2 regions of the Paraburkholderia sp. EG304 genome follow, and region 2 is predicted to be linked to the other one. Evidence: predicted binding sites of a transcription regulator. Region 2 holds the regulator's gene; the other holds the start of a gene.
What was found. Region 2 encodes FNR, which switches genes on or off when oxygen is low (the NO sensors DNR and NnrR bind a similar motif). Its sites were predicted from a motif close to TTGATNNNNATCAA; they were not measured.

Region 1: a site for FNR is predicted at 2,083-2,096, ahead of ACLFKU_RS35630 (universal stress protein). Genes of this name have one in related genera too.

What each region holds. Positions count from the first base shown of each region.
Region 1 is NZ_JBKGUA010000053.1:19,082-23,657, reverse strand. It holds gene ACLFKU_RS35645 (hypothetical protein) at 304-795, opposite strand; gene ACLFKU_RS35640 (hypothetical protein) at 1,142-1,360, shown strand; gene ACLFKU_RS35635 (flavodoxin family protein) at 1,369-1,896, opposite strand; gene ACLFKU_RS35630 (universal stress protein) at 2,179-3,018, shown strand; gene ACLFKU_RS35625 (universal stress protein) at 3,042-3,545, shown strand; gene ACLFKU_RS35620 (universal stress protein) at 3,542-4,369, shown strand.
Region 2 is NZ_JBKGUA010000069.1:10,919-15,494, reverse strand. It holds gene ACLFKU_RS38230 (universal stress protein) at 1-269, shown strand, start outside; gene ACLFKU_RS38225 (PAS domain S-box protein) at 303-1,403, opposite strand; gene fnr (fumarate/nitrate reduction transcriptional regulator Fnr) at 1,526-2,308, opposite strand; gene ACLFKU_RS38215 (response regulator) at 2,325-2,732, opposite strand; gene ACLFKU_RS38210 (universal stress protein) at 2,981-3,442, shown strand; gene ACLFKU_RS38205 (universal stress protein) at 3,527-3,994, opposite strand; gene ACLFKU_RS38200 (universal stress protein) at 4,017-4,576, opposite strand, start outside.

The DNA.
Region 1 (4,576 bases), on a different contig from region 2:
AGGTTCGATCGATATCAGACCAGCCGGGGATCCGCGCTGTTTATTCCTGTGCCGACATTCGGATCGGTCATGTAATTGATTATTCCGCGCATTTGCTGCGCCCCGTCGCTCTTGTCGGGCGCATCGCGGAACATGGTTTTGCCGTCCTGGAGAGCATTTACCCGCTGCGACCTCAAGCTCAAGATACGCATACGACCGGCCACCTATTTGATGCAGGTCAACGTAGTGTGGTCATGCGCTTTGCGGACTGATTCGGCGGAGTGATCCCGTGCACTGATACGCATTCGAGCTCGCTGAAGCTCGTCATTTCGCTTCGCTCATAAACGCGCGAAACTCGTCCTCGACCGCGACGATCGCATTCGCACAGGTCCAATACATCACGCTCGCGTTACCGTCGGTGCGGTACATGCCGCGGCACATCGCTTTCAGCTGAATTAGCGCGTGATCTTCGTCGAGCCGTCCCTTCTGCGCCGCGAGATACACGAAGCCGAACGAATGCGGCAACGCGGTTTCGATCAGCGTATCGTCAGCGCGGACGATGCGGCTCGCCGAATGCGTCGCGACGAACGCGCGCGTGCGTACCCATGCCGACTCGCAATCGACCGTCGGTTCGCAACGCACAGACGCTTGTTGACGCGCCTCGAACAGCGCGACTTCCTCGCGGCGGAAGGCCGCCTCGCGCGCGGTGCTCGCGCATCCGGCAACGAGCACCACAGATAGGATCGACACCCAGATCCGATACGCGGCGCGCTTTATGACCGCGCCGGTGTCGGTGTGGCCGCCGAACCAATGCATTTATGGATCTCGCTGAGTTTGCTGTTCATCGGGTTTCCAGTCTTTGTCGCGTCTGAACCCGGCCAACCGCAGCTCGTGTGCAGCGAACTCGACATCGACGATCGCGTCGCGTCCCGTGACGATCGCTTCCCGGGTGTCTCCAAACATAGCGGCTCGTCGCGTATGAAGACTGATCCTGATCAAACATCCCATTGACGGCGATCAAGCGGTGCCACTGCCACGCGTCTACGCTTGCGATGAATACCGCCCCGGCCACATCCACACTACCCGGCGAGGACGACTGAGACCCGCCCTGATCGTTTCGTTTCTGTTCACGCTGCTCTGCATGTCAGGATGCGGGGGCGACATGGTGCCGGTTGCCGATCGCGAAGTCGCTGTGGCCTTTGCCGACGTGCTGGATCTCTACAACGAACGACTCGAACTGACGGAGGGTCTTGCTCGCGCGCAAGCACCCGCTCTCACGGCTCCGGACGGAACGCCTGTGCATCGTCATCCGCGCACCGACTTCGACGCGTTGCGCGGCTCGCTGCGCGTCGAGTCGCAGCGTTTTCGACCGCGAGCCTGAACACCCCGCTACACCAGCCACTCCATCTCGCGGCGTGCCGCCATTCTCGACCTGATCTTCTGCGCGAACGTGTCGCGCTTGACGCCGTCTTTGCGTCGATACAGGTCACTGCCGGTAAACACGCAGGTCGCAAGCGGCACCTTGCCCGCCGCCTCAGACATCTGCTTCAGCGCCTCTTTGCCGCCGAACGCGCCCTCGCAGCAAAACAGCGCGAGCCGGCGAACCTGCGGGCCGTGCAATTCCAACCACGCCCGAGCTGGCGCGCATGCGCCGCGTGCCCAGACGGGCGCGCCAACGACGACGAGGTCATACGCTGCGACGTCGAGCAACGCCGGCATGACCTCGGCGTGTCGATGACACAGCGCATCCATCAACGATCTGACGAAACCGCGTGCACCGTTACGCGGCTCGGGACCGCCGGGTTCGCGGATCGGTTCGATGTCGGCGTCCAGCCTGGACGCGAGCAGCTCGGCATCACGCCGCGTTGTGCCGGTTCGCGAGTAATAGACGATGAGAATCCTGCAACGCTCGGACATATGCTTTCTCCGACAGCGGACATTGGGCACCTCATCCGCCAATTGAGCGTCATGCGCTGCGAACGTGCCGGCTCGCGATGCGATGCCGCTTCGATCAAGATTCGACTCGCGGGCGGTGGTGTCAGAGTAATTGAGCTCGGCCGGCAGCGATTGACCCACGTCAACTGGCGTGCGGCATCCGCGTGCTTGATCTGCGTCAACAGTCGCGCCGGGCTGGACCATAGACTAAATGTCACCACGGGTTGCGCCCGTTTCCACGCGGTCTGTCAGGGAGCCTTGACGATGAGCTACAAAAGCATTCTCGTTCACCTCGATACGAGCGTTCGCGCGCATCCGCGTCTCGAGATCGCATTGCAGCTTGCACACCGGTTTCACGCGGGGCTGACCGGTCTGTTTTCGACCTATGTGCCACCGCGCCACGCGTTCTTCGTCATGGCTGGCACTGCCGAGTACTACGCGGAGCACGAGCGCCAGCGCCACGAAAGGGCTGGCTCGCTCGAGCGGCTCTTTCATGCCGAACTCGCGCGTGCAAAGGTCGAAGGTCAGTGGATCACCGCAGACGGCTATGCGAACGACGTTGTGCCGCCGTACGCCCGTCTCGCCGATCTGATCGTGCTCGGACAGACTGATCCGGTCGACCCCGAGGCGTTCGTCGCCGAACAGTTCGTCGAGCACGTCGTGCTGTCGACGGGACGGCCGGTATTGCTGGTGCCGTCGAGCGGGCGCGTCACGCCGCCGGGCCGGCACGTGCTGATCGCGTGGGACGGCAGCCGTGAAGCCACCCGCGCGATCCACGACGCGCTGCCGTTCCTCGCGCATGCCGCGAAGGTGTCGCTGCTGACGGTTCATTCGCCCAGCGATCGACCGCCGCGCGATCGGATTCCCGGCGCGGACATCGCGCTGACCATCGCGCGTCACGGCGTAAAGATCGACGTGCGAGAGCTGACCATCGAAAACGACACGCCGGTCGGCGATGCTTTGCTGTCGCAGGCGTCGGAGCTCGGCTGCGACCTGATCGTGATGGGCGCGTACGCACACTCCCGGCTGCATGAAGTCGTACTGGGACGCGCAACGCGCACGATGCTCGAGTCGATGACCGTGCCAGTGCTGTTGTCGCACTGAAGATCGCGCTTAAGGAGACCATTATGTTTCACCGCCTACTGGTCGCGCTCGACGGCAGCGATACCGTCTCTCGAGCCTTCGATGCCGCATTGACCCTCGCCGCCGAGTCCGGTGCCGAATTGATGCCGCTGTATGTGATCGATATGCCCATCATGGCGTACGACACGCCGGGTTTCGATCCGTCCGTGATCGAGGACGCCTTCATCGAAGAAGGCCAGCGGATCGCGACCGACGCGAAGAGCCGGCTGGCAGCGCACGGCGTCAAGGGCACGCCACGCACCGTGGAAGCCTCGATCCCCGGCGAAGGCGTCGCGAAGCGCATCATCGCGGCGGCGCTCGAATGGAACGCCGATGCCATCGTGATGGGTACGCACGGCCGCCGCGGCTTTCGGCGCGTCATGCTCGGCAGCGTCGCCGAGCGCGTGCTGCGTAGCGCCCGCTGCCCGGTCCTGTTGATTCCGGCTCGTGCGGTCGTTGAACCCGACGATCAGTCCGTCACCGCGTCCGCCGAAAAGGAGCTGACATGAGCTACAAGACCCTGCTCGTTCATATCGACGACAGCCGTCGCTGCGACGCGCGCGTCGCGCTCGCGCTCGATCTTGCGCAGCGTTGGGACGCACACCTGATCGGTTTGCATGTCGTGTGCGAGGACTTCGCGAAACCGCTGTTCGGCACCGACGACGGTTTCGTCGCCCAGCTCGCCGCACTGTCGGCCGATCGCCGTGAGACGGCTCAGCAGGCATTTCTAGCCGCGGCCGAGCGCGCCGGCCGCACAGCGGAATGGCGCACGCCGGAGGGCTCGCCGGTCGATGTGACCACACTTCATGCGCGCCACGCCGACCTGCTGGTGCTCGGCCAACCCGACCCGCACGATCCCGCGACTTACGTCGATCGGCATTTCGTCGGCGAGGTCGTGCTGGGCGCGGGGCGACCCGCGCTCGTGATCCCGCACGCGGGTGCGGTGCCGACGCTTGGCGAGAACGTGTTGATCGCGTGGGACGGCAGCCGCGAAGCCTCACGAGCGATCGCCGACGCGATGCCGCTGCTTCAACGCGCGCGCTTTGTCAGCGTCGACGTCGTCGGGCCCACGCATGACCGTGAAACAGGACCCAGCGCGATCGACGTCGCAGCATGGCTCGAGGCGCACGGCGTGCGCGCGTCGTTCTCGACGACGCCGCGCCTTCGCGTCGCGGGCACGGGCGCGACGCTGCTCAACCGGGTCTCGGACCTGCACGCCGATCTGCTGGTGATGGGTGCGTATGGCCATTCGCGTGCGCGTGAACGGGTGTGGGGCGGCGTCACGCGGACGATGCTCGAATCGATGACGGTGCCGGTGTTGATGGCGCATTGAGCGGCGCCCGAGCTAAATGAGCGCTGCGGGACGGCGCAGGTGTGGATAAAGGGCCACCGGGCCAATGCGCGCGCCGTCCCCGCGAACCGCTTACTACGGATTATTCACGGCATGGGGCGGTGGCGCGAGGCCACGTCCTTCAGGAGACGCTGAATAACACTGCCCACCCTGCGATGGGAGCACGCTTGGACCGACGCCGTCCACAAA
Region 2 (4,576 bases):
TCGAGGAGGCCGAGCAGGCCTGCGCCGCCGCCGATGTGCGTTGCCGGCCCGCGATGATCGAGTCGGAGAGCCTGTCCGACGACGTCGCCACGATCGTGTTGCGCCACGGCGAGCAGGTCCACGCTGATCTGCTCGTGCTCGGCACGCATGGGCGGCGCGGCGTGCGGCGCCTCGTGATCGGCAGCGTGGCGGAGCGGGTGCTGCGTTTCTCGACCTGTCCGGTGTTGCTGATGCGCGAGCAGATCGGCGAGGAAGCGCCCGAGGAGTAATCCCCGGTAGCGGCGCGCGGCGGCGTGTGAGCACTACACGAGCGCGTCGGCTGGTAGCTGGATCGAGATCCTGAAACCGTGGCCGGGCGAGCTGGTGAACGACACGTTGCCGCGCAACTGCCGCACCCGTTCGCGGATGCCAAGCAGCCCGAATGAAGTTGTTCCCTGCGACTGATCCAGCGCGACACCCACGCCGTCATCGTCGATATCGAGCGATACGGTCGGGCCCGCGCAGATCATGTCGATGCGTACGCGCCTCGCCTTGGCGTGCCGCGCGACGTTCGTCAACGCCTCCTGAACGATGCGAAACAGCGCCGTTGCCGCGAATTCGCCGCATACCGGCTCGGCCGGTTCGAGATGCACGCTCGAGCGCACGTTGTAGCGTTTCGTGAAGTCTTCGGCCAACCAGTCGAGCGCGGCGGCGAGTCCGAGGTCGTCGAGCAGCGGAGGGCGCAGATCGGCGGCGATGCGCCGCAGCGAAGCGGCCATCCAGTCGATCTGCTTTTGCAGCTCATGCGTTTGCGCCGCAAGCGGCTCGGTGTCGGCTTGCTGATTCAGCTTCGCTTCGAGCAGCGCGACGCTCATTTTCAGCGCCGTCAGCCGTTGGCCGAGATCGTCGTGCAGTTCGCGTGCAATACGTTTCTGCTCGTTTTCACGGGCGATCTGCGTGTGCGTGGATACCTGACTCGCGCGTTCGAGTTCCGCGAGACGCATACGCTCGGTCAGATCGCGGGTGACCTTGGCAAAGCCGAGCAGCGCGCCCGACGCATCGTGCACGGCGGAAACGACCACGTTGGCCCAGAAACGCGAACCGTCGCGACGCACACGCCACCCTTCGTCCTCGGCGCGGCCGACGGTTGCGGCGGTTTCCAGTTCGCGAGCGGGCTTGCCGGCCGCGATGTCTTCCGGGGTATAGAACTTCGAGAAATGCTGGCCGACGATTTCTTCGGGCGTGTAGCCCTTGATGCGCTGTGCGCCGGGATTCCAGCTGGTTACGCGGCCGGCGGGGTCGAGCATGAAGATCGCGTAGTCCTGTACCGCTTCGACCAACATGAAATAGCGATCCTCGACGGACACGTCCGACCCGGACGCAACACTGGTGAAGCAGGAAGACTCGCCGCTCGATAGACCCATCGCTCCTCCGGGCGGCCACGCAAGGTCGCGTACCGCAACGCACTGAGTTATATCAGTTCAGGAGCGCCGGTTCCACCCGGCATGTCCCGCGAACGAACGTGAGGCGAGCGCCGCGCCGACGCTCAAACCCGAGCCAGTCGTTCCGGGTCTTCGATGCGGATCGTTTTGCCGTTCGCCTTGACGAGGCGTTCGCGCTGGAACTTCGAGAACATCCGGCTCACCGTTTCGAGCTTCATGCCCAGAAAGCAGCCGATTTCCTCGCGCGTCATGCGCAGATGAAACTCCGCGGCCGAAAAGCCGCGCGCCTTGAAGCGCTTCGACAGATTCAGCAGGAACGTCGCGACGCGCTGCTCGGCGGTCATCGTCCCGAGCAGCATCATCTGGCTCGATTCGCGCACGATCTCGCCGCTCATCATCTGATAGATGTGATGCTGCATCGGTTTGATCTCGCGACAGATCGCCTCTAGCTGCGCGAACGGAATGATGCACACGACGCTATCTTCGAGCGCGATCGCATCGCAATTCTGCTTGCCCTCGCCGATGCCGTCGAGGCCAAGCGAGTCGCCCGCAATCTGGAAGCCGGTCACATGCTCGCGGCCGTCGCGATGCATGACCACGGTTTTGAATGAGCCGGCGCGTATCGCGTAGATGCTTTGAAACTCGTCGCCCGCGCGATACAGCGCGTCGCCGCGTTTGATCGAGCGCGTCGAGCAGATCAACGCGTCGAGCCGGCTCAGTTCGTCCGGCGTCAGCTCGGGCGGCATGCAGATCGCGCGCATCGCGCAGGTGGAGCAGCGCGTGACGGCGTGGCGTGCCGCCGCGGTGCTGGGCGCGACGTGGATCGGTACGACGTGCGAGGTGCGAGGCGCGTCGTGGCGGGGTTCACGGACTGCGGCAACTTGCATGATCGGCTCCTGGCGGTCAGACCCGATGCGCACGGCGCGCATAGGCAATCGCTTCGATGGCGCGGCAGGCGAGCTCGAACTCCGAGGTCTTGTCGAAGAAGAAGTCGGCGCCCGCCGCTTCGCACGCGCGGCGAAACGCCGTCGCGTCATGATTGGTCAGCACGATGCTGACGATGGACGGCCGCGCCCGCGACAGCGCAGCGAGCAGCAGCAGGTCGGTCTTGCCCGAGAAACACGGGTCCAGCACCGCGACATCGGCGCGACTCGCGACGATGTCGTCGAACGCGTGCTCGACGCCCGCGGACTCGCCGGCGATTTCGATGCCGGGAATCAGCGCGATCAGGCAAGCAAGCCGGCGCCGGACCTCGGTCGCATCGTCGACGAGAAAAACTCTCGATAAGGTGGCTGACGGGGGGCTGTCCATACCGACCAGTATTGGCGACCTAACCTTGGAAATATATCGGCGGCGCTTTAAGCGGTGCTAGGAGTTCAGGCAGTGGTTGTAGGAATATTCCTAGTGGCTTGCTGGCGATGCCGTCCAGCGGCGGCGACGCCGAGCGGCGGCCCGTTGACCTGCGTCAAGCCGCGTGGCGGCGCGCGCTTCACACTGTCGGTGCAAACGCGCGACGGCGCCACTTCGGGTCATGCCAGCGCTTTCACAGGGAGTCCGACATGTATGCACGAATTCTGGTTGCACTCGACGACAGTCCCAGCGCGCAGCGCGCCTTCGCCGAGGCGCTGAAGCTCGCGAAGCTGACGGGCGCCACGCTCGAAGCCTGCTGCGTGGTGGGGCACGGCAAGTGGTCGAACAATGCCGACGTGGCTTTCGAGCCGGAGCCGGCGAGCGCGGCGCAAGATTTCGCCAGCCGCGCGCTCGATGGGCCGCGCGAGCTGTTGCGCGAGGCGCAGGTGCCGGGCGGCGTGCGGGTGATCGACGCTTACGCTGAAAACGTGTCGGCGGTACTCGCGCGCGTCGCCGACGAAATCCAGGCCGATCTGATCGTGATGGGCACGCATGGCCGCCATGGCGTGCAGCGCTTTCTGCTCGGCAGCGTCGCGGAGTCGCTGGTACGGGCGACCGACATACCGGTGCTGATCGTGCGGCATGACGAACAAGGCCACCCGCGGCCCTGAAGCGCCGCGCCGCGCAGCAGCCAGTTTCTAGCGGCTCAGGTGAGTCCGCTCAGGTGAGTCCGCTGTCGGCGCTCGCGGGGCTGACTAACCGCGCGTCGCGCTGCTCGCCTGGGCGGGAATCATTAGCACCGGGCAACAGGCGCGGCGCAGCACGCGCTCGGCGACGCTGCCGAGCATCAGCCGTTGAAACCCGCGGCGGCCATGCGTGCCCATCACGATCGCGTCGGCGTGCCATTCGCGCGCCGTTTCGACGATCCGATGCGCGACGTCTTCGCCGGTGATCGAGGCTTCGACGGTGCGGGCCGTGCCCGTGACCCCGCGCGCGCTCATCCGGCTCTGGGCGTCGGCCGTGATCCGCTTGCCTTCCTCGATGAACGCGTCCTCGATCGTGGAAGGGTCGAAGCCGGGCGCGTCGTAAGCGATGATGGGTACGTCGATCACGTACAGCGGCATCAGCTCGGCGCCCGATTCGGCGGCGAGGGTCAGCGCGGCGTCGAACGCACGCGAGGCGGTGGCGCTGCCGTCGAGCGCGACGAGTAGGCGGTGAAACATGGCGGCTCCTTAAGCGCGCACTTCAGTGCGACAACAGCACCGGCACGGTCATCGACTCGAGCATCGTGCGAGTCGCGCCGCCCAGCACGACTTCGTGCAGGCGCGAATGTGCGTAGGCGCCCATCACGATCAGGTCGCAGCCGAGGTCGGCCGCCTGCGACAGCAGCGCGTCGCCGACCGGCGTGCGGTCCGCGACGCTCAGCTCGCGCACGTCGATCTTCACGCCGTGACGCGCGACGGTGAGGGCGATGTCGTCGCCCGCAGCCATGCCCTGCGGCGGACGATCGGCGGACGAATGCACCGTCAGCAGCGTCACTTTTGCCGCATGCGCGAGGAACGGCAGCGCGTCGTGGATCGCGCGGGTCGCTTCGCGGCTGCCGTCCCACGCGATCAGCGCGTGGCGGCCCGGCGCCGCGAAGGTGCCGCTCGACGGCACCAGCAACACCGGGCGCCCGGCCGACAGCACGATGTGCTCGACGAACTGTTCGGCGACGAACGCCTCGGGGTCGGCCGGGTCGGTCTGGCCGAGCACGACGAGATCGGCGACCCGCGCATAGGGCGGCACGACGTCGTTCGCGTAGC